DNA from 2 places in the Pantoea sp. BRR-3P genome. Region 2 is predicted to be linked to the other one. Evidence: riboswitches for the same ligand, from Rfam matches in the RefSeq annotation. Region 2 holds a riboswitch; the other holds the start of a gene.
What was found. A riboswitch is a leader RNA that binds a small molecule or an ion and turns the genes downstream of it on or off. The one in region 2 is predicted to bind fluoride.
Positions count from the first base shown of each region.

Region 1: another riboswitch for fluoride. It lies ahead of crcB (fluoride efflux transporter CrcB); the one in region 2 lies ahead of AAGR08_RS22905 (DHHA2 domain-containing protein).

Region 1 is NZ_CP155066.1:19,555-30,327, forward strand. It holds gene AAGR08_RS00090 (MFS transporter) at 1-1,209, opposite strand, end outside; gene AAGR08_RS00095 (GntR family transcriptional regulator) at 1,383-2,285, opposite strand; gene AAGR08_RS00100 (zinc-binding alcohol dehydrogenase family protein) at 2,421-3,449, shown strand; fluoride riboswitch at 3,595-3,670, shown strand; gene crcB (fluoride efflux transporter CrcB) at 3,760-4,137, shown strand; gene AAGR08_RS00110 (sugar phosphate isomerase/epimerase family protein) at 4,244-5,041, shown strand; gene AAGR08_RS00115 (prolyl oligopeptidase family serine peptidase) at 5,038-5,643, opposite strand; gene AAGR08_RS00120 (glutathione S-transferase family protein) at 5,655-6,596, opposite strand; gene AAGR08_RS00125 (LysR family transcriptional regulator) at 6,695-7,594, opposite strand; gene AAGR08_RS00130 (GNAT family N-acetyltransferase) at 7,859-8,983, shown strand; gene AAGR08_RS00135 (ABC transporter ATP-binding protein) at 8,980-10,773, opposite strand, start outside.
Region 2 is NZ_CP155068.1:5,954-16,726, reverse strand. It holds gene eno (phosphopyruvate hydratase) at 1-725, opposite strand, end outside; gene AAGR08_RS22910 (universal stress protein) at 741-1,166, opposite strand; gene AAGR08_RS22905 (DHHA2 domain-containing protein) at 1,163-2,071, opposite strand; fluoride riboswitch at 2,150-2,219, opposite strand; gene AAGR08_RS22900 (uracil-DNA glycosylase) at 2,269-2,868, opposite strand; gene AAGR08_RS22895 (TDT family transporter) at 2,865-4,025, opposite strand; gene AAGR08_RS22890 (beta-propeller fold lactonase family protein) at 4,176-5,174, opposite strand; partial or broken gene umuC (translesion error-prone DNA polymerase V subunit UmuC) at 5,421-6,461, shown strand; gene AAGR08_RS22880 (hypothetical protein) at 6,983-7,858, opposite strand; gene AAGR08_RS22875 (hypothetical protein) at 8,005-8,373, shown strand; gene AAGR08_RS22870 (AAA family ATPase) at 8,435-9,643, shown strand; gene AAGR08_RS22865 (ParB family protein) at 9,652-10,623, shown strand.

The DNA of each region.
Region 1 (10,773 bases), on a different replicon from region 2:
GGCGAACACGAAGCTGGCGAAGTTCTGGATGCTGCCGACCGATGCCGTCATGCGTGCCGTGACGTTGGCGTGAATCAAACCCCAGCACGATGTCCCGGCAAAGTGGATGCAGAACAGCGCCATACCAATCAGCGTCACCGCACTGGTGGTGTCGGTGGCACGGGTGACAAACGCAGTAAACGCGGCGGACAGCAACATGCCGCTGACGATGGAGATCTTACGCACCTTCACTGCATCGTGACCGCGACGCACCAGCGCATCCACCACATAACCGTTCAGCAGCATGCCCGCCGCGCCGAACAGGAAAGGAATCGCCGCCAGTAAACCGGTGCTTTTCAGGTCGAGGTTATAGGTGGATTGCAGATAGCCCGGCAGCCACGCGATATACAGCCACGCGGTGTAGTTGATGCCGCTGAAGCCAATCATCATGCCCCACATGGTGCGCTGCTTGAACAGGCCGCGCCACTCGGCAAAACTCAGCGGTTCCTTGCGTGATGCCACGCTGCCCGCCTGCAAATAGTGAATCTCTTCACCGCTCAGTTTGCTGTTGTCGCGGTCGCGGTACATCAGATACCAGCCGATGGCGAGGAACATGCCCAGCACGCCGATGGTAATGAACATGCCGCGCCAGCCCATGACCATCATCATCGCCGCCAAAATAGGCGGCGCGATGGATAAACCAATCATCGAAGCGGCGTTAAACATGCCCATCGGCATGCCGCGATCTTTGATGTTGAACCAGTCGTTAATCACCTTCACGCCGCACGGGTTCATCGGCGCTTCACCAATCCCCAAACCGATGCGCACGAAAATAAACTGGGTGAAGTTATGCACCAAACCGGCTGCGGCCTGGAACAGCGACCAGAAGAACATGCCAATCGCCAGCATAATGCGTGGCCCTTTGCGATCCAGCAGCGCGCCACACGGCAGCTGTGCCAGGCCGTAAGCCAGGGAAAACGCCGAAAGCAGTAAACCAATCTCGGTCGCGGATAACCCCAATTCGCCGCGGATGGTCATGTTGGCGACCGACAGCGAGCTGCGATCGAGATAGTTGATCATGGCGGCAAACAGCAGCAGCAACATGGCGGTGACCTGAATCTTTTTGATGCGCGGCGAGCGCACTACATCACCGCGTGCCGGGATAAAATCTTGCCCGTCAGCAGCGGGTTGTGGCGCATTTTCGCGACCACGAGCCGAAGTATTTTCCATTGCAACCTCCCGGATGTGAGTACTTATCGTTATGCGTGGATGTGGGATCCTGCGGCAGCGAAACGGTGCTGCCACAACGGATTGACTTCGAGACTAGAAGCAAACCGTTCGGATGTTGCGGAGATGTTTCAGATTCGTGCGGGAGCTAATGCTTTGTGGTTTTTAATCGGTTTTTAATTGTACTGACGAATCGAGCGGATCATCGAGGTCTTGGCTGTACTGAGATGATTATGCAGGGCGCACAGCGCTTCCACATCCTGACGGCTAATCAGCGCGGTGAGAATCGCCATATGCTCCTCCAGCGCCACGATATTGCGCTGCTTGAGATCGGTTTCATCCCACTGATAGTGCGAGTGAAAAATCACTGAAATGATCTCCAGCGATTGATTGAAAAAAGGATTGTTGGCGGCCGAGAGAATCAGCGTGTGCATCTCTTTATCCAGCGCGGCGAAGTGGCGGTAATTGCTGGCGATGGTATCGCGCATCGACCGATGGCGATCGAGCAGATCGCGCGCCTGCATCCAGCGCTCATCCTGAGGAGGTAGATTGAGAAAGCGCGTCAGCGCGTGGGTTTCCAGCATTTCGCGCAGCTCAAACAGATTTTCGGCATAGTTTTGATCGAACTTCCTCATGCGCCACTGACCACGTTTCACCGGTTCCAGCAGGTCATAGCGCATAAAGCGCAGCAAAAATTCGCGCACCACAATCGGGCTCACTTTCACCTGCTGCGCCAGTTGCAGCTCGCTGAAGGTGTCACCCGGCATCAGCTGGCGCTGGTTAATCAGGTTGAAAAAGGTCTGCTCAAACTGCATGGCCTGCTGTTCAATGGGCGGTGTGAGAGCGTTAAAACCGTCTTCATCGCAGGGATCGCGCACAATCACGTAGGTTTCATCCACCTTCTCCAGCACGCCACGCTCATGCAGGTGCTGTAACGTGTAGCGCACCGTCGTGCGGCTGATGTTGAACATCTCAGCCAGCGCCGCCTGCGGTGGCAGCGGCGAACGGATATGCCGTTTGGCAATGCCCTCCAGCATTTGGTTAATCACGTTCTGACGTAGGTTTTGACTGCGGCTCATACGCGTCTCCGGTTTTTTATTAATTAAAAACCATACAAAGCCCAAAAAAAGCGGCTCGCTTCACACTTCCCCCCACGCAAAAACCTACAACTCATGATTTTCGCCATAACTGCGACATCAGCACAGGAGAAACCCATGACAACAATGAAAACGCTGGTGGTCGCCGAGCCGCGCCAGATGGTGTGGCAGCAGCGTACTAAACCGACGCCTGCCGCGAATGAAGTCCTCATCAAACCGATCGCCGCCGGGATTTGCGGCACCGACATTCATGCCTGGGCCGGAAATCAGCCGTTCTTCAGCTATCCGCGCGTGTTGGGGCATGAGCTGTGCGGCGAAGTAGTGCAACTCGGTAGCCAGGCGAGCGGCTTCCGGACAGGACAGCGCGTGGCACTGATTCCTTATGTGGCTTGCCAGCAGTGCGATGCCTGCCTGAGCGGCAAAACCAACTGCTGCGAAAAAATCTCGGTGATTGGTGTGCATCAGGATGGCGGTTTCTGCGAATTCCTTAGCGTGCCCGCCAGCAATTTACTGGCGGTAGATGATGTCGATCCGCAAGCCGCCGCGCTGATTGAACCCTTTGCCATTAGCGCCCATGCGGTACGCCGTGCAGCGGTGGTGGCGGATGAGCAGGTATTGGTGGTGGGCGCAGGGCCGATTGGTCTCGGCGTGGCGGCGATTGCGGCAGCGGCTGGTGCTCATGTGGTGGTGGCGGATACCAGCGAGCAGCGGCGTGCGCATGTGACGGAGAAGCTGGGTGTGGCGACGGTAAATCCGTTGGAAGAGGATTTTGCAACGCAGCTGAAAGCGGAGTTTGGCGGACGCTTAGCCGCCAAAGTGATCGATGCTACCGGCAGCCCGGCAGCAATGAACGGTGCGGTAAAACTGATTCGTCACGGCGGCACCATCGTGTTTGTTGGCCTGCATAAAGGGGATTTGGTGATTCCCGACATCGAGTTCCATAAAAAGGAGGCCACCTTGATGGGCAGCCGCAACGCCACGCTGGAAGATTTCGCCAAAGTTGGCGAACTAATGGCTAACGGTCAGCTTCGTGCCGATATGATGCTGAATCGTCATTATGATTTCTCTACGCTGGCGGAGACCTTTGAAGCCGAGGTCATCAATAATCGCGAACTGATTAAGGGCGTGATTCATTTCAATCGTTGATATTCGCACACACCGTAGCGGCGCAATTTATTGCGCAAAGATGGGTTGGCACTGTGCCTTCATTGATACGCGCGATAAATCGCGCCGCTACAACATTGTGCCTCTTTCACCATATTGTCTGCATTGCTAAGCCAGCGTATTATCTCCCGCCTAAGGTGATGGCGTGCCACCTTCCCCAACCGCCGTTCTGGTCACAGACGGCTGATGACGCCTGACAACACTCGTATCCCTGCGCGGGAGACGGCGGTGTGTCAGGTGTTTTCTGTCCTGCCGCGGCCCTGCGCGTATTTCATTTCAGGAGCTACACACTATGTTGAAGTCGTTACTGGCGGTTATCGTTGGCGGTGCAGTGGGCTGTTCATTGCGCTGGTTAATCTCTTTGCGGTTTAACGCGCTATTTCCCAATTTGCCGCCGGGCACCTTGATGGTGAATCTTGTGGGCGGTTTTATTATTGGTGCCGCGCTGGCGTTTTTTGTCCGTAATCCACAGATCGATCCTTTCTGGAAGTTACTGATAGTTACCGGCTTGTGTGGCGGTTTAACCACCTTTTCCACTTTTTCGGCGGAAATTGTCGGGCTGCTGCAATCAGGTAAATACCTTTGGGCGATGTCGAGTGTCATGGTGCACGTTATCGGTTCTCTGCTGATGACCTTTGCCGGTTTTGCCGTGGTGAATCTGCTGGGATAACCGCCACGCTTGAAATAACTCCTAAGAGGTAGATACTGAACGCCGTTCTGTCCGCGTGACGGACAGAATTTGTCACCGATTATCCGGACGATTAAGGAGCTGATTAATGCGCCGTAACCCCAAATTCCTTAACCTGGTGTTGTTAAACGGTGAACCTGAGGAAAAGCTGCGCGCCGCACGCGCCGCCGGTTTCGACCAGGTGGAGATCTGGCGTGAAGATGTGCAGGCCAGTACGTCGCAGCTCGCAAAGCAGTTGCAGCTGGGTTTCACCAATGTACAGGTGCTACGCGATTTCACCGGTGCGCCGGATCGTGATCGTCAGCAAAAACGCGAAGAACTGCGCCAGTTTATTCAGATTGCTCAGGCCATCGGCTGCGACACCATCCAGGCACCGGCCAGCACGCGCGAAGATTGCGTGGCGGCGCGGATTGATGAAGATTTGCGCTGGCTGGCGTCGGAAGCCGCGCGCTACAACATGCGCATCATGTATGAGCCAATGGCGTGGTGCAGCGTGGATAACACGCTGCCGCTGGCATGGGAACGGCTGCAGCGGCTGGATCAACCGAATATCGGTTTAGTGGTCGATCTGTTCCACATCTGTGCGCCAGGCGGCGATGCGTCGCAGCTGGATGGCATTCCTGCCGATCGTATCTACGAAGTGCAGCTGTGCGACATGGCAGAGATGCCGCCGCAGGATAAAAAGCCGCTCAGCGAGTATGCGCGTCATCAGCGTTTGCTGCCGGGTGACGGCATTATCGAAGTGGAACGCTTTGTCGATAAGCTGAAAAGTGCGGGTTACAGCGGGCCGGTCGGCATTGAAGTGTTTAATGATGAGCTGAAAGCGCAGCCAGCGGACGTGGCTGCGCACAAGGCGTGGCAGGCGTTAAACCGCTACTGGCCTTAATCCTGCAAGCATTGGGCAATAAACCCGGCTGCATCCATCGCGCCCTGCGATGAAATGGTGTGGCCGGTTGCGGCTTCATAACGCGCTTCCACCGTCACGCCCGCCTGCTGCAAACGCTGCGCCGCCGATTCGCTTTCGCTAAACGGAATCACATCATCGGCTTTGCCGTGAATCAGCAGCGCAGGCGTGTAAGGCTGCGGCGTTAAGGCTGCGTCAAACGCCAGACGGCCGGAAAACGCCACCACGCCCGCCAGCGGATAACGGCCAGACGCTAGCGCATCCAGCGCCATAATCGAACCCTGCGAAAAACCCACCAGAATCACTTTATCCCACGCGTCCGCCATGCCGTGTTGCGCCATCAGCTGTTGCAGCGTGGCATCAAAGGCGGCACGCGCGTCGCGTACGCGCGCCGGGCGGTTTTCCGGCGTGATGCCGGTCAGGCTGAACCATTGATATCCCATCGCATGTTCGAACGGGAAGGGCGCATTCGGCGAGGCAAACGCCACATCCGGCAGCAGGCGCGCCCAATGTTCGCCGAGCACCGCCAGATCGTCGCCGCTGCTGCCGACGCCATGTAAAAAAATCACTAACGCTTTTGCCATCGCACTGCTCCTTATAAACCGTAGGCCGTCATATCCGGGCCAACCGGCACAATGCCGTTGGGATTCAGCGCTTTAATCGAATAATAGCCCTGTTTGATATGGTCGATATTCACCGTCTGACGCACGCCCGAAACCGCCAGCATACTCTTCAGATAACGATCGAGCAGCGGATAGTCGCGCAGGCGGCGCAGGTTGCATTTAAACAGGCCGTGATAGGCGACGTCAAAGCGTACCAGCGTGACAAACAGGCGGATATCCGCTTCGGTTACGCGCTCGCCGAGCAGGAAAGTGCGGCCATCCTGCAAACGCAGCTCCAGCTCATCCAGCTGGCTGAACACGTCGTTAAACGCCTGCTGATAGCTCACTTGCGTGGTGGCGAAGCCGGTGCGATAAACGCCGTTATTCAGGCGTGGATAGATCGCTTCATTCAGCGCGTCGATCTCGGCACGCAGATCCTCGGGATAGAGATCGATGCGATCGTCCGCCAGCGCGCCAAAGCCGCTGTTCAGCATGCGCAAAATATCGGCCGACTCGTTATTGACGATGGTGTGCGTCTGCTTGTCCCACAGCACCGGCACGGTGGCGCGCCCGGTGAAATCGGCATCGGCGCGGGTGTAAAGCTCGTGAAGGTATTCGGCTTTGTTGAGCCAGTCGCGATCTGCACCGGGATAATCGCCGAAGCGCCAGCCCTGCGCGCCGAGCTGCGGCTCAACCACCGAAACGCTGATCACGTGCTCTAGTCCTTTCAGGCTGCGCGCCAGCAGCGTGCGTGAAGCCCACGGACAAATCAGCGCCACATAGAGGTGATAACGATGCGGCTCGGCCGCAAATTCGCTGGAGCCATCTGCGCTAATCCAGTGACGAAAACTGGAGGTCTGACGCACAAATCCGCCCTGTTTGTCGGTGGCTTGCACCGGATGCCACTCTGCACTCCACTTACCGTTTACCAGCATAATTTTGCCCCTCTACGTTGATGAAGAGAGCATACAGCTCTGCTGGATAAGTGATAATCCGGGCAAAATGGCTTTCATTGCTTCCATTTTGGAAGGAGTCAGCCGGGCGGATGGTGCTGGAAATGGTTGGCGAGGAAATCGATCAGCAGCCGGATTTTTTGCGCCAGATGGCGCGCCGGCGGATAGAGCGCAAACAGGCCGAGCGGCGGCGTAGCAAACGCTTCCAGCAATGGGACGATATCGCCACGCTGCAGCGCGGATACGGCAATAAAGCCCGGCAGGCGCGCGATGCCTAATCCGGCCATCGCCGCCTGTAAACAGGCTTCGGTATTGGAGAAACAGAGACGACCACGAATCGGCATGCTTACGCTGTCGCCGCACGGTGTAACGAACGGCCAATGCCAGGGATCGCGGAAGTTGGTGTCACTGATACATTGATGCGTCGCCAAATCGCGCCAGTGCTGCGGCGTGCCGTGCTGGAGCAAATAGCCCGGAGAGGCAGCAACGCGAATCGGCACATCGCCGAGGCGGCGGGCGATTAGGCTGCTGTCGTCGAGCTTGCCGATACGGATCGCCATATCAAATCCTTCATCGACGATATTCACTGCGCGATCGGAGAAGTTAACGTCGAGTTCGATCTGCGGATAGTGGCGTGCGAACTCGACCAATACGCTGGAAAGTATCGCCGTGCCGAAAGTGCCTGGAGCGCTGATTTTCAGGCGGCCGGTTGGCGTAGTCGCACTGTCGCGCACTGTGGCATCCAGCGTAGCAAAGGCTTCCAGCAGCGTTTTCACTCGCTCGTAGTAGGCGCGACCGACTTCAGTGGGCGACAGCGCGCGCGTGCTGCGTTTCAACAGCTGCACACCGAGCTCCTGCTCAAGCCGCGAAACCAGCTTTGAGGCCTGGCCACTGCTGGTGCCAAGACGCGCCGCCGCGCCGGCAAAGCTGCCCACTTCCAGCACCGCGACGAACATGCGGTCACAATCGAGTCGATCCATCAAGATTCCAGGTGACGAGAAAATCGTAGGGTGCGGCCTGCGGGTCGCCCGTGTCAAATTGTGCACACGGTCGCCATGAATGGCGACCCTACAAAACGCGTCGGTCCATCGTAGGGGCGCCATTTATGGCGACCTAAAATCAATCAACCGCAGGGCGCGCAACCGGTTAAATACCTCCATTACACATTCAGTGCGCTGCACCTTTTCCCGCGCGGGAAAAACTGTTGAACTAGACTTTCGCTTTCACCTGGCCGGGAGCCGTGAATGTCTTTGTTTCATCTGTCGTCGCTGGCGGAGATTTCTGCTGTCGAGTGGGATGCGCTGTTACCTGACGATCAACCTTTTTTACGCCACGCCTTTCTCCTGACATTAGAAGAGAGCGGCAGCGTGCGGCCGGAAAATGGCTGGCAGCCCGATCACCTGTTATGGCGTGAGAATGGTAGCGTGCGCGCGGCGCTGCCGGGCTATCGCAAACGCCATTCGCGCGGGGAATATGTGTTTGACCATGCGTGGGCGGATGCCTGTCAGCGCGCGGGTATTGCGTATTACCCGAAATGGCTGGGCGCGATTCCGTTCAGCCCGGTGACCGGCGCACGCCTGCTGGGCGATGAAGCGGCGGTGCGAAAACTGCTCAACGCGCTGCCGGATAACCTGTTTGAGCACGGCCTGAGCGGTGCGCATATCAACTTCACCACGCCGTTCGCTAACCAAATCATTGAACAGCAGCCAGATTGGCTGGAGCGCCTTGGTCTGCAGTATCACTGGCATAATAAAGGCTATCGCGATTTCCAGGATTTCCTCGACACGCTGATGTCACGCAAGCGTAAACAGCTGCGCAAAGAGCGTGAACAGGTGATGAACAACGGTTTTGATTTCACCTGGTATCGCGGCGATGAGCTGCGCGAAGATCAGTGGGATTTCATCTACACCTGTTACGCCAACACCTATGCGGTGCGCGGTCAGCGACCGTATCTGACGCGCCAATTTTTTAGCCTGCTGGCAGAACGGATGCCACGTTCGATTCGGGTGGTGATTTCGACGCTGCAGGGCCAACCGGCGGCGATGGCGTTCTGTTTAGTGGATGGCAATACGCTGTATGGCCGCTATTGGGGCTGCCTGGCGGAGTTTGATCGCCTGCATTTTGAAACCTGTTTTTATCAGGGCATGGATTTCGCCATTGCGGAAGGTTTGCAGCGTTTTGATGCCGGTGCGCAGGGCGAGCACAAGCTGGTACGCGGCTTTGAGCCGCACATCACGCACTCGTGGCACTATCTGTCTCATCCCGGGTTGCGTGAAGCGGTAGCCGATTATCTGCAGCAGGAACGGGCAGGGGTGCGCGCCTGGGCGATAGAAGCGCGCGAATCCCTGCCGTATCGACGCGGTGATTAATCCGCGCCGACAAAACCGCCGGTCTGATGCTGCCACAGGCGCGCGTACAAGCCGCCGTGCGCCAGCAGTTCGCGGTGGTTGCCCATCTCGACAATCTCCCCTTTCTCCAGCACCACCAGGCGATCCATCTTCGCGATAGTGGAGAGACGGTGCGCGATGGCGATCACCGTTTTGCCCTGCATCAGTGTTTCCAGGCTCTCCTGAATCGCCGCTTCTACCTCGGAATCGAGCGCGGAGGTGGCTTCATCCATGATCAGAATCGGCGCATCTTTCAGCAGCACGCGAGCGATAGCGATACGCTGACGCTGGCCGCCCGACAGCTTCACGCCGCGTTCGCCAACGTGCGCATCCAGCCCGGTACGGCCTTGCGGATCGGAGAGCAACGGAATGAACTCGTCGGCGCGCGCGCGGATAATCGCCGCCTGCAACTCCGCTTCTGTCGCGTCCGGTCGACCATACAGCAGGTTGTCGCGAATCGAGCGGTGCAGCAGCGAGGTATCCTGGGTGATCATGCCAATTTGCCCGCGCAGGCTCTCCTGCGTCACTTCGGCGATGTTTTGATCGTCAATCACAATGCGCCCGCTGTTGATGTCATACAGCCGCAGCAGCAGATTCACCAGGGTGGATTTACCGGCGCCGGACGGGCCAATCAAACCGATTTTCTCGCCTGGCTTAATGTTGAGATTGAGGCGGTTGATCACCTGACGGCTGCCGCCGTAATCAAAACGCACATCTTCGAAGCGGATCTGGCCGCGCGTCACCTGCATCTTTTTAGCGTTGGGCTCATCCTGCACGCTCAGCGGCTGCGCGATGGTGTTCAGGCCATCCTGTACCATGCCGATATTTTCGAAGATGCCGTTCACTACCCACATGATCCAGCCGGACATGTTCACCAGGCGGATCACCAAACCGGTCGCCAGCGCAATCGCACCTACGCTTATCAGCGACTGGCTCCACAGCCACAACGCCAGCGCCGAGGTGCTGACAATCAGCAGGCCATTCAGCGTTGAGAGCGTGATATCCATGGTGGTTACCATGCGGCTGGCATGCTGGGTTTTGTCGGTTTGCTCCTGAATCGCTTCGCGCGCGTAACGCTTCTCCAGATCGTTATGCGAGAACAGTTTGATGGTGGCGATATTGGTGTAGCCATCGACGATGGTGCCCATCAATTTAGAGCGTGCTTCCGATGACACCACCGAACGCTGCTTGACGCGCGGCACGAAGAAGCTCAGCGATACGCTGTAGGCGACAATCCAGATCACCAGCGGAATCATCAGGCGCCAGTCCGCTTCGGCGAACAGCACCAGCGAGGTCACCGCATAAATCACCACGTGCCAGATGGCATCCACCAGCTGTACCGCCGAATCACGCAGCGAGTTACCGGTTTGCATGATGCGCTGGGCGATGCGCCCGGCAAAATCGTTCTGGAAGAAGTTCAGACTTTGGCGCAGCACGTAGTTGTGATGCTGCCAGCGGATCATGCTGGTCATACTCGGGTTAATGCTTTGATGTACCAGCATGTCGTGTACGGCAATCACCACCGGCCGCAGGATCAGCGCCACAAAGGCCATCCACAGCAGCACCGGCCCGTTATCGCTAAACAGCGTGGCGGGCGTGGAGTGATTAACCAGGTCAATAATGCGGCTGAGATAGCTAAACAGCGCCACTTCAATCAGCGCCTGCGCCAGCCCAACAATCAGCAGCGCGACAAAACTTGGCCAAACCTGACGCAGATAATAGAAGTAAAACGGCCAAACGCTGGAAGGTGGGGAATCGGTTGGCGCATCCTG
Region 2 (10,773 bases):
CAGATGCTGATGTCTTCTCCGGGCCTGTACCCCGCCTTCTCAATGGCCTGCACGATAAACGCCAGCGGGTCGCGGTTCGACGATACGGCGGGCGCAAAACCGCCTTCGTCGCCGACTGCCGCGGACAGGTTCTTGTCCAGCAGGATCTGGCGCAGCGCCTGGTAGACCTCGCTGCCCTGACGCACGGCCTCGCGCAGCGTGGGTGCCCCGTGTGGCGCTATCATGAACTCCTGAAAGTCCGCGCCCTGACCGCGGGCGTGCACGCCGCCGTTGATAATGTTCATGCACGGTACGGGCAGCAGGTTCGCCTGCAGGCCCCCCAGGTAGCGCCAGAGCGGCTCGTGCGAGGCCTGTGCCGCCAGCCGGGCAACCGCCAGCGACACGCCCAGAATGGCATTGGCACCCAGCCGACTCTTGCTCTGCGTACCGTCCAGCGCCAGCATGATGTTATCCAGCTGACGCTGCTCGCGCACGTCCCTGCCGCGCAAGGCTTCGCAGATTTCCGTATTAACCGTCCTGACAGCATCCAGTACGCCTTTACCGCCAAAACGGTGTACGTCGCCGTCGCGGCGCTCAGCGGCCTCGCGCGAGCCGGTGCTGGCCCCGGAAGGCACCGAGGCCCGCGCCATCATTCCGTCCACGGTCCGGGCTTCGACTTCAACGGTGGGGTTGCCGCGAGAGTCAAGAATTTCACGGGCGGTCACGTTATCCAGTGTAAAGCGCATAGAGTTTCTCCCGGTTCAGTCATTCAGGTGAGTGATAAGCACATCCACCGTGAGGTGGTTAATGTATTCCGCCGAGCGGGACGTCAGCATTCCCATAAAGCGGTTTCGGTGCCCGGCAAGCACGAGGTCCACGCCCAGCTCAGCGATGCACTTCTCCACGTCCTCAAAGCGGCGCATGGTCACCAGCTCCCGCATGTCTACCGTCTCAGGCACGGAGGCCGCCAGCTCGCTCATAAACGCTTTGGATTTCAGCACCTCTTCCGACACGACGTCGTCCATCAGGCTGTCGGACACGTAGTTCATTTCCCGGTAGTCGTCGCTGATGTGGGCCAGGGTGATTTTCATGCCGAGCGGCTGCGCCAGCGCGACCGCCCGCTTCAGCAGGAGGGTGCCGTCGTCTTTATCGTTCACAAGTATCAATGCATGGGTGTAGCAGGTCATAATGAACTCCCGTTCTGGTTGAGGCGGGACTCAAGCCACGGCAGAAGCTGTTTTTTGCGGCTGAGCATACCCGGTACGGAGCAGGAGGCCGCGTTAACGCTCTCCCGCCCGGCGAAATAAAGCGTTGAAAACCCGGCCCGGATGTCGGTCAGCATCAGCACCGCCAAACCAGCACCCGACTGGTCTGCCAGATACGCCAGGGCAGCGAGCAGGTCGTCCATCACGGTGGCAACCTGTGACGGGGAGCTGACCTCAATCTGGGCGATGCGCACGTCAGTGCCGGCAATGACGAAGGCCTTGAGGTCCCTGTCCAGCAGCAGCTGTGCGCTGAGGCCGCTGACGTCAGTTTTTGCCGTAAGGAGGTCACGGGCGAAGGCTCTGCGGTTTACGCCGGACAGTACGCCCAGCTCGGTAGCCGAACGGATATCGTCTTCGGTCGTGGTGGGCGAGCGAAGATTCACGGTGTCGCTCAGGAGTGCACCCAGCAGAAGAATGGCAAGCGTCGGGGGCAGCGTGCGTCGCGCTTCAGCGTTCATAAGCAGCCACAGCAGCGTGGCGCTGCTGCCAAGCGGGCGTATGTGTACCTCCGGCGGCAGTTGCGTTATCAGTCCGCCCAGCCGGTGGTGGTCAGTGATCCCCACGATGTTGCTCCGGAGCAGGTCGTCAGGTCCCTGCGCCGGCTCGGTGAAATCGACCAGCCAGACCCGTTCATCCTGTAGCGGAATATCAAGCCGTGGCGGCAGCGTGAGTCCGGCGGTGTCAAAGATAAAATGGGTTTCGCGGTTAGCTTCGCCAAGACGCCATGCGCGGGCGTCCATGCCGCGCCCGGTCAGCCAGTGCGCGGTGACGAAGGCCGTGCAGATGGCGTCGCTGTCAGGATTGATGTGGCCAAAAACGTGTATCACAGGTCTCTCCCCGAAGAGGGAAGTACGCAGGCCGGGAAGAAAGTAAGGACGGCCTGACGCACCTCCTGAAAATCAAGAGTCGCATCAGGCGTCATCAGCTCCGGAACGGAGCGGTTGGGAAAGGTGGAACGCCATCACCTTGTCATATGAGTATAGAGCCGGTTGCAAAACCTGTCAGTATTATTCTGCTGGCGCCCTCAGCCTGCCAGCGCAGCCCGTGCCTCGCAGAGTACCCGGCGAATGTTTTCCGTCACCGCCGGACTCGTGCAGAGCGAAAGCGGACTGGGGTGCGGCATCGTCAACACGGGGACGCCGGGGTACAGATGATTGACCGTCCCGCGGGCCTGAGCCGCTACGGCACCGGCCAGCACCACCACGCGCAGCGCGGGCAGATACGCCAGCACGTCCTCAAGCAAGGCGCAGCCTCTGCGGATGTCCGCCGCTGACGGCCGTTTCTGCAGCCCGTGACTGACCCAGGGCACCGTATTCCACAGCACGCTGTCCTGACGCGAAATACCGGCTTCCGCCAGAAACCGCCCAAGGTTCTGCTGGGCCGGCCCCGGGTTATCACGCGACACAAACCGCGGTGACGGGCTGCTGCGCGCCGGCGACTGCAGCAGGACGAGCAGTCCGGCCCTAACCCCGCCGTCAGCCGGATCAAACCACGGCAGTTCTGCACCGGCCTGACGCTGGCCGCTGACCCAGCGATTCAGCGCGGCCACATGCGGCGCGGTGACTGCCGCGAGGCATTCCTCGCGTAAAAACGAGTCCTGCATCGATGTGCTGGTTTCACTCACGGCTTCCGATCCAGGCCTGCCAGACAGGGAGAAACAAACAGTTTACCGCTCCATGCCCCACGCACTGTTTTCACCGCGACAAGCAGCCACATGGCCGCCAGTATGACGACAAGAAGCGCACCGAAGCCTTTAAAGAATGCGAGGTCAATCAGGGTAGACAGCTTGAGCGTGGCCACGGTGTACACGCCCAGCGGGAAGGTAAAGCCCCACCATCCAAGGTTGAACGGGATGCCTTCACGGAAGTATCGCACGGTTATCAGCGTGGCCAGCAGCATCCACCACAGGCCGCAGCCCCAGAAGAGAATGCCGGCAACGAACCCCACGCCCTGCGCGATGTGACCGATTTCCGGCATGCCCGCCGCGGCAAACACCCCGGGCGCATCTCCGCCGATGACCAGCATGCCGAGCGAGCCGGTGCCAATCGGACCCAGCGCCAGCCAGCTTGAGGCCGCCATGCTTTCGTGCGGTAGCTTGTGCAGCGCCATACGCAGCAGCAGAATGGCGAGGATGCTCAGCGCCACCGGCACGGAGTACGCCCACAGCACGTAGCTGGTAATAATGATGCCGAGCTGCGCGTGTGGGGCAGCAATGTGCGGCGCCAGCAGGCCGCCGCTGACCGCCGCGACCTCGGCTGCCACGACCGGCAGTAACCAGACGGCAGTCATCTGGTCAATACTGTGCTGCTGCCGGGTAAACATCATGTAGGGAATGCACACGCCGCACAGCAGCGACATCGCCACGTCCAGCCACCACAGGGCGTGTGCCACCTGAATAACGTCTGCGCCCCAGCGCGGAAGACCGAACGCCAGCAGGCCATTGATGATGGTCGCCATGCCCATCGGGATGGTGCCGAAGAACATGGACACGGTTGAATGGCCGAAAATGCGCTTTGCCTCTCCGAAGTACATCACCCAGCGGGCCAGATACATCACGGCAAAGACGCTGAACAGGAGGATGTTAAACATCCAGAGCCCCTCGGCGACAAGGCGCAATCCCGGAACCTGCCAGGGGAACTGCGCCAGAGACAGCGACAGGATGCCGGTCCCCATGGTCGCGGCGAACCAGTTAGGCGTGAACTGTCGTATGGCCTCTTTCGGGCTGCTCAGCGCGCTCAGCGGACGCGCACCGTTATGCAGGGTGAATATTTTATCGTTCATGCCGGAATCTCCTGAGTAGACAGAAAGATTATAGGCATGTCAGAGTAAATCTTTAAAACAGGTTATTTAGCTAAAATAAATCTATAAAAGTGATTAACCACCCCACTTTGCGAAGGATCGTCACTGCGCTGGAGTAAGGGAGGTTTCGCGTCAGGTCTGCGGCGGGCTTTTAATCGTGGCCATGACACGGTTCTTTTTCAGGTCAACCACCGCAATGCTGAGGTCTTTATTCAGCACCCACGCGCGGGTACCGTCCTTGTTGAAGACAATCGCCTGACGGGGCGCATCCAGTCCGGTGACGGTGGACACCACCTTACCGGCGGCGGTATCAATAACGGAGAGGCTGTTGTCGCCAAGGTTGCCGCTGTAAACATAGCGGTTATCCGGCGTCAGCGCGGCACCGTAAGGGTCCTGACCCACGGGAATGGTTGCCGTAATGACGTGCTTTTGCGTGTCAACCACGGCGATTGTGTTGCTGCCGCTGTTAGCCGCGTACAGTGTGCGGCCGTCTGCGCTGACAGAAATGGCGCGCAGCTTGCTGAAGCCGGTTATCTCGCCGCGAATGTCGCCCGTCACGGCATCAACCAGGGTAATTTTATCGCCCTTAAAGTTGGTGACGTAGACGGTTTTGCCGTCCGGGCTGATTTTAATGCCCTGACGGGGCTGGGCAAAACCCGTCACAACTGCAATGGGCCGGTCATGTGTAAGGTCATACACCGAGAGCGTGCTGGCGGCCTCGTTATTCACATACAGTCGCTGACCGTCACGACTTATGGCCGTGCCGAATGCCCCGGGCCCCAGCGGCAGCGTGGCCGCCACGTCAAGCGTCCCGGTGCTGATTTTTTTGACTACGCCGAGACTGCTGTCAGAAAGAAATATGGCCTTACCGTCCGGAGAGAAAAGTGCATTACGGGGGGTGACGTAGCCCTTCATCACCTTTCTGACTTTCCCGGCAGCCAGATCATAGACCACCACGTCTGAGCGCTCACTGTAGGACGCCACCGCCGTTTTTTCATCGGGACTGACAGCAAGGGAATTGTTGTGGATATCGCCGTCAAACGTCCAGCGCGCTTCTGCAGCACCTGCGATGGTACTTATGAGGAGAAATGCCACCGCGGTCAGTCCCGGGATTCTGTAATTTTTTATCATTATTTCTTCCTGCATAAAGTGAAAGATAAAAGCGCATTGCCCGATTGAGGGCTTCAGAATAAGCGTGGCAGATTAAATCCCGGCGGGGAAATCGATTTTCCGGCTATGTCTTACCACCCGTCAACTTTCCTCCCTGCCAGTAAGCATACCGAAGTGGTTCAAGGCTGAATAATTCCTGTTCAGAAAATAAACTTCAGAGGAATGGTAACTTATTTTTTTGTTTAAATTGCATTCCACATAAACCACTCGATGTCTCAGCGTGTAATGACCGCTCTTGAAGAAATCACACCAAGGGTTGAGCAATACAGCATTGATGAAATGTTTCTGGATCTAACCGGCATAGACGGATGCGAAAGCTTTGAGAATTTCGGCCGACGTCTGCGTAGCCACGTACTTGATACTACGGGACTCACCGTAGGCGTGGGTATGGGGCCCACAAAAACACTGGCTAAATCGGCTCAATGGGCAAGCAAAGAGTGGAAACAATTCCGCGGGGTACTGGCGCTAACGCCCAGCAATCCGCAGCGCACCACTACACTTTTGGAAAATCAGCCTGTCGAGGAGATTTGGGGGGTTGGCCGGCGAATTGCTAAAAGACTTAATCTGCTGGGAAATGAAACCGCGCTCCATCTCTCACGCGCTCATCCTAGATTCATCCGTGACAACTTCAGCGTTGTTTTGGAGCGTACTGTGCGAGAGCTTAACGGCGAATCTTGCATACCCTTGGAAGAGCTTCCTTCAGCCAAGCAGCAAATCGTTTGTAGTCGTAGCTTCGGTGAACGCATCACAACGAAGTTTGCCATGCAGCAAGCACTTTGTCAGTACGCGACACGTGCAGCAGAAAAATTGCGCGGTGAACGTCAATACTGTCGCCATGTCAGCATGTTCATTCAAACGTCACCTCATGCACACAATGAGATCTACTATGGCAACACTGCAGGTATGAAGCTTTCGCTTCCTACGCAAGATACTAGAGAGATCATTGATGTTGTGATGAAGTCCCTTGATCAAATCTGGCTTGAAGGAAAAAGGTATATGAAGGCTGGCGTCATGCTCGATGATTTTACGCCAAATGGAGTGAGCCAGTTAAATCTGTTCGATGAAAATCAACCTTGGCCCAACAGCGAAAAGCTCATGAAGGTTTTAGATGGTATAAACCAGTCCGGACTTGGCAATGTGTGGTTTGCTGGTCAGGGGGTTAATACAGAGTGGAAAATGAAACGTGAATTGTTGAGTAACGCCTGGACTACCAACTGGAACGAGATCCCTATAGCCAGAGTGTATTAAAGCCTGACCGCACGCTTTAGGATGAGATGCCCATTCAAGCGTAAATATCTGTTCTTCAGTTTAGGGTGACCTCCGCACTAGCAGATAATAATAAAGATTATTCACACTCCTGAAGAACCCTATGAGGCGGAGGGATGTTCATTGCATCAAACATATGATGATAATCATTTTCACTGAGCCTTAAACAGTACACCCAACCTCTTTCTAGTTTCCAGGAATAAAGGGAAAATGAAAATGTCGTTAAAATGGGTTAACGCAACAAATTACATACCTGCAGTGCTTCCCATATAAGAATTACTTCATCACGAAATATTGGCCTGGAATGATACTCATCTTCCAAACCTATTCAATCTGATTAAAATTGTAAGAACGCTGAATGTCGGCGGGGCATTTTTGTAAACAGCTTCCTGAACTACCTAATGCTTTTGATTGGTTTCGACACCAGTTAGTGCTTTCAACTCCCATCGTAGCGCCATAAAACACAGAATCGCATCTGAGATAGTTATGTTCTACGTCTACGCTTATTCCCAATAGCTGATAGATGTTTTGAGGATAGCATCATGTTTCTGAATGGAATTAACACCAGACCTGGCATTGGGAGTGGTTATCGTTATACGCTGGTGTGCTAATGTGCATTTACCAAACTCATTCCACTCTTGGCACGTGGTCACTGTCTTCTCTATGGTAAAATAGGTCGCTGTAGAAGTTAAACTGAGCTCTCTACCTGTTTGATCATAGGAATAGATGTCCAATACTGATGCTGAGCGTTTCTGAAGAAGTCGCCCTCTGGCATCATATTCATAGACTGTTTTAGCATTATCTGAACGAAGATTACTTCTTCTATCCGTGATAAGTAACCGTTCAGACGCATCGAAACGGTAAGATGTATTCGCTACTCCAATTTGTTTTAGATTTCCTGTCATTGCCTCAAATCTTTCGCCTGACTTACTTATGACTCCATTTTTCCCTAATAAGACCACACCTTCAACTTGCTGACTAAAGAGTTCGGTTCTCTTTTTTGAGTCTTTATCAGTCATGGCATTATCAAACTGCAAATTTGTTTTCCATCCATACTCTTTTTTGTTGATTTCTGCAGAGTAGGTCGCAGTTAAAACTCGACTTCCCGTTTGGTAGTTCTTTTCATTAGCGAAATCCGCTTTTATCAATTCTCCGCAACGGCTGAAGATAGCTGAAACTGAACTGTGGATGAAGCCATCACGGCTTTCGATGGTTATTTCTATTGCTTTAGGAGTGTCAGCTGAAGGCTGCTCATCAAACAGAATGAAATTATTCATCTTGTTATTTTGAACTTGCTGAGGTGAACACTCTGCGCTGCTCGCATCAAAAGCGAAGAGTGAAAGAAGAGAAAGTAGAGCTGAAGCCTTTATAATTGCCATGAATCCATCCTGAACATTCCATTTGATAGAGCATTGTATTTATAAATTCACTATTGCCAAGATTGGTTATAGCCCGTAGAGGGAGAATCAAAATAGGAAAAAAACCACGTTCTATTTACCGCCATGCAATTTTACAAGCGATTACAGTGATAACGCTGAATGTACATCATTTAGCTGATAGACATTTAAGAAATCATATCCAAGGGTTTGAAAAGATAACAAGGTACATCTTCGCCTCAACGGGCTGGGGAAACACAAGAGCTCAAGGGAATTTCAATCTGAAATTAAAAGCAAAAAATCTTATTTTTCATAAGATTAACATTGAAATTAGCACGGGTAATTTTTCGGTTTTTCATTACGTAGTCGGAGTTAAAAGAAGAGGGGAGGGTGCAGCAAATCGCATCACCATTGACTTAATGGGGTTAGCTTATAGAAGAAAGAAGGCCGCTGATCGAGTAAAGATGAGCGGGATCAACATCTCATGTTCAGTACAACTTTTTAAAGAATATCGCTAAATATTGCACACAGCATCATAAGCTGTACACTGGCTGCAAAAGTTACCAACGGAGCGGAGTAATGAAAAGTAATTACGGTGGGGTAGACGTAACAGCGCGTAGGGCAAATGCCATGCTTCGCAGCATGAGTGATGACATCACTGATAGACGTAATGAATACGGTCTCGATCAGTATTACCAGACATTTACGCGAAATTCTGTAGCTAACCTACCTAAGCTTAGCCGACGCGCTGTTGAGCAAGCAGTAGAAGAAATGGAATCTAAAGGACATGTGTTTGGCAAAAAGGAAGCCGGTAATGCCAAGCACTATGCATTAACCATCCAGGATGTGGTTGATATTTACGCTCATCGCAAAGTGCCAAAGTATCGCGATATTCATGCAGGTGAAGGTCCGTTTGTGGTGTTCGTGGTAAACCTTAAAGGTGGCGTATCAAAAACAGTCACCACGGTCACCCTTGCTCATGGCCTGCGTGTTCACCCAGACCTATTACAATATGACTTGCGTACGCTGGTGATTGACCTCGATCCTCAGGCATCCAGCACCATGTTCCTTAATCATACGAACAGTATTGGCTCAATCGTCGAGACAGCAGCTCAGGCTATGTTGAACGATCTGGATGCTGAGCAAATCAAAGAAGACATCATCAAGCCGACCATCATTCCCGGCGTGGATATCATCCCAGCTTCGATTGATGATGGCTTTATTGCCAGCCAATGGAATGACCTCGTTAATCAGCATTTACCGGGGGTTCTTCCCTCTGATGTGTTGCGCCGGAATATTATTGATCGTGTTGGCCAGGACTATGACTTCATCTTTATAGATACGGGTCCGCATCTGGATGCCTTCATGCTCAACGCCATTGCCGCCAGCGATTTACTGTTGACTCCTACGCCGCCGGCACAGGTAGATTTTCACTCCACGCTGAAGTATTTGACGCGCCTGCCCGAGATGCTTGAGCAGCTGGAGGAAGAGGGCATCACTCCCCGCATCAAAGGTAATATCGGTTTTATGTCGAAAATGACGTCTAAGCGGGATCATGAAATGACGCATGGTCTGGCTCGTGATGTGTTTACGTCCTACATCCTCGATGCCTCACTACCGCGACTTGATGGCTTTGAACGTTGCGGTGAGAGTTTCGACACCATTGTCAGCGCAGATCCTCACTCTTATCCGGGTAGTGCTGAAGCCCTTAAGAATGCGAAACGCGAAGCTGAGCGTTTTACGCAAGCAGTATTTAAGCGAATTGAGTTTGTAAGAGGTATTAAGTGAAAAAAGAAATGGTAAAACTTGGCCGTCAATTCGGTAAAACAGGCTTCTCTAAAACGCTAAATGAAATCGATGGCGAGCGCGTTTTCACTTTAAAATCAGGTGCAGAAGCAAGCTTTACCCTTACAAGGGTGCTTCATGATGATATAGAGTCAAACACCTATGTCGATGCAGCGATAAACGGTCGTGACCAAGCGTTTCTGACCCCGGAATCAGTTAGTGATATCGCGCGAACGATTAAGTTACAGCAGTTCTTCCCGGCAATTGGCCGCGAAATGGATGGGCGAATTGAGGTTCTGGATGGTTCACGCCGACGTGCAGCCTGCATCTTTAATGGCACATCGTTTGAAGTGTTGGTTACACGCGACGAAATTAGCCTTGCAGATGCGCGTCAACTTGCCATCGACATCCAGACAGCAAAGGAGCATACACTTCGTGAGCTTGGAAAGCGTCTTCAGTTGATGTACCCGGATGATATGAATAAGTCTGACATTGCTGAAGCTGAAGGGTTGTCAGCAGCCAAAGTCACTAGAGCATATCAAGCCGCAGCTGTACCAGGCGAAATGATCGCCGTCTTTCCTTCAGTTAGTGACTTGTCCATCAACGATTATCAGACATTACTGGATATTGCTGACAAAGCTGAGGCCCAGCATATAACCATCCAACAACTCACTTCAGCTGTGCAAGAACGCATAGATAATGATGTCTCTTATGCTCCTGAAGATCCGAGTGTAAAAGCGAAAATAATTGCATATTTCCGTGCAGAAAATGCTGAGGTGAAAAACAAGCGCGGTCCCAAGCAAGTCGTCACGGAAAAAATAGCTGACTTTAAGGACAAGAAACAGTTCGCCCGCAAGAAAACCGACAGCGAAAAAAGATTGGTAACATATGAGTTTTCACGCCTCCCTGCGACCTATCAAGCAGAGCTAGATGCTGCAGTTAAAGCTGTAATAGCACGCATGCAATCGGAAGGTGATAGCTAACATGCATCCAAAGAGGCAAAGCTTTATGACTGAAGCTGTGCCTCTTTCAAACTTAATCAAAAAAATGCCCCTCCAAGAAACACCCTAAAATATTGTTATACCTACCAAAAACAAAAATATTTCACATTGAAATTCCCACTGTTTTCATCC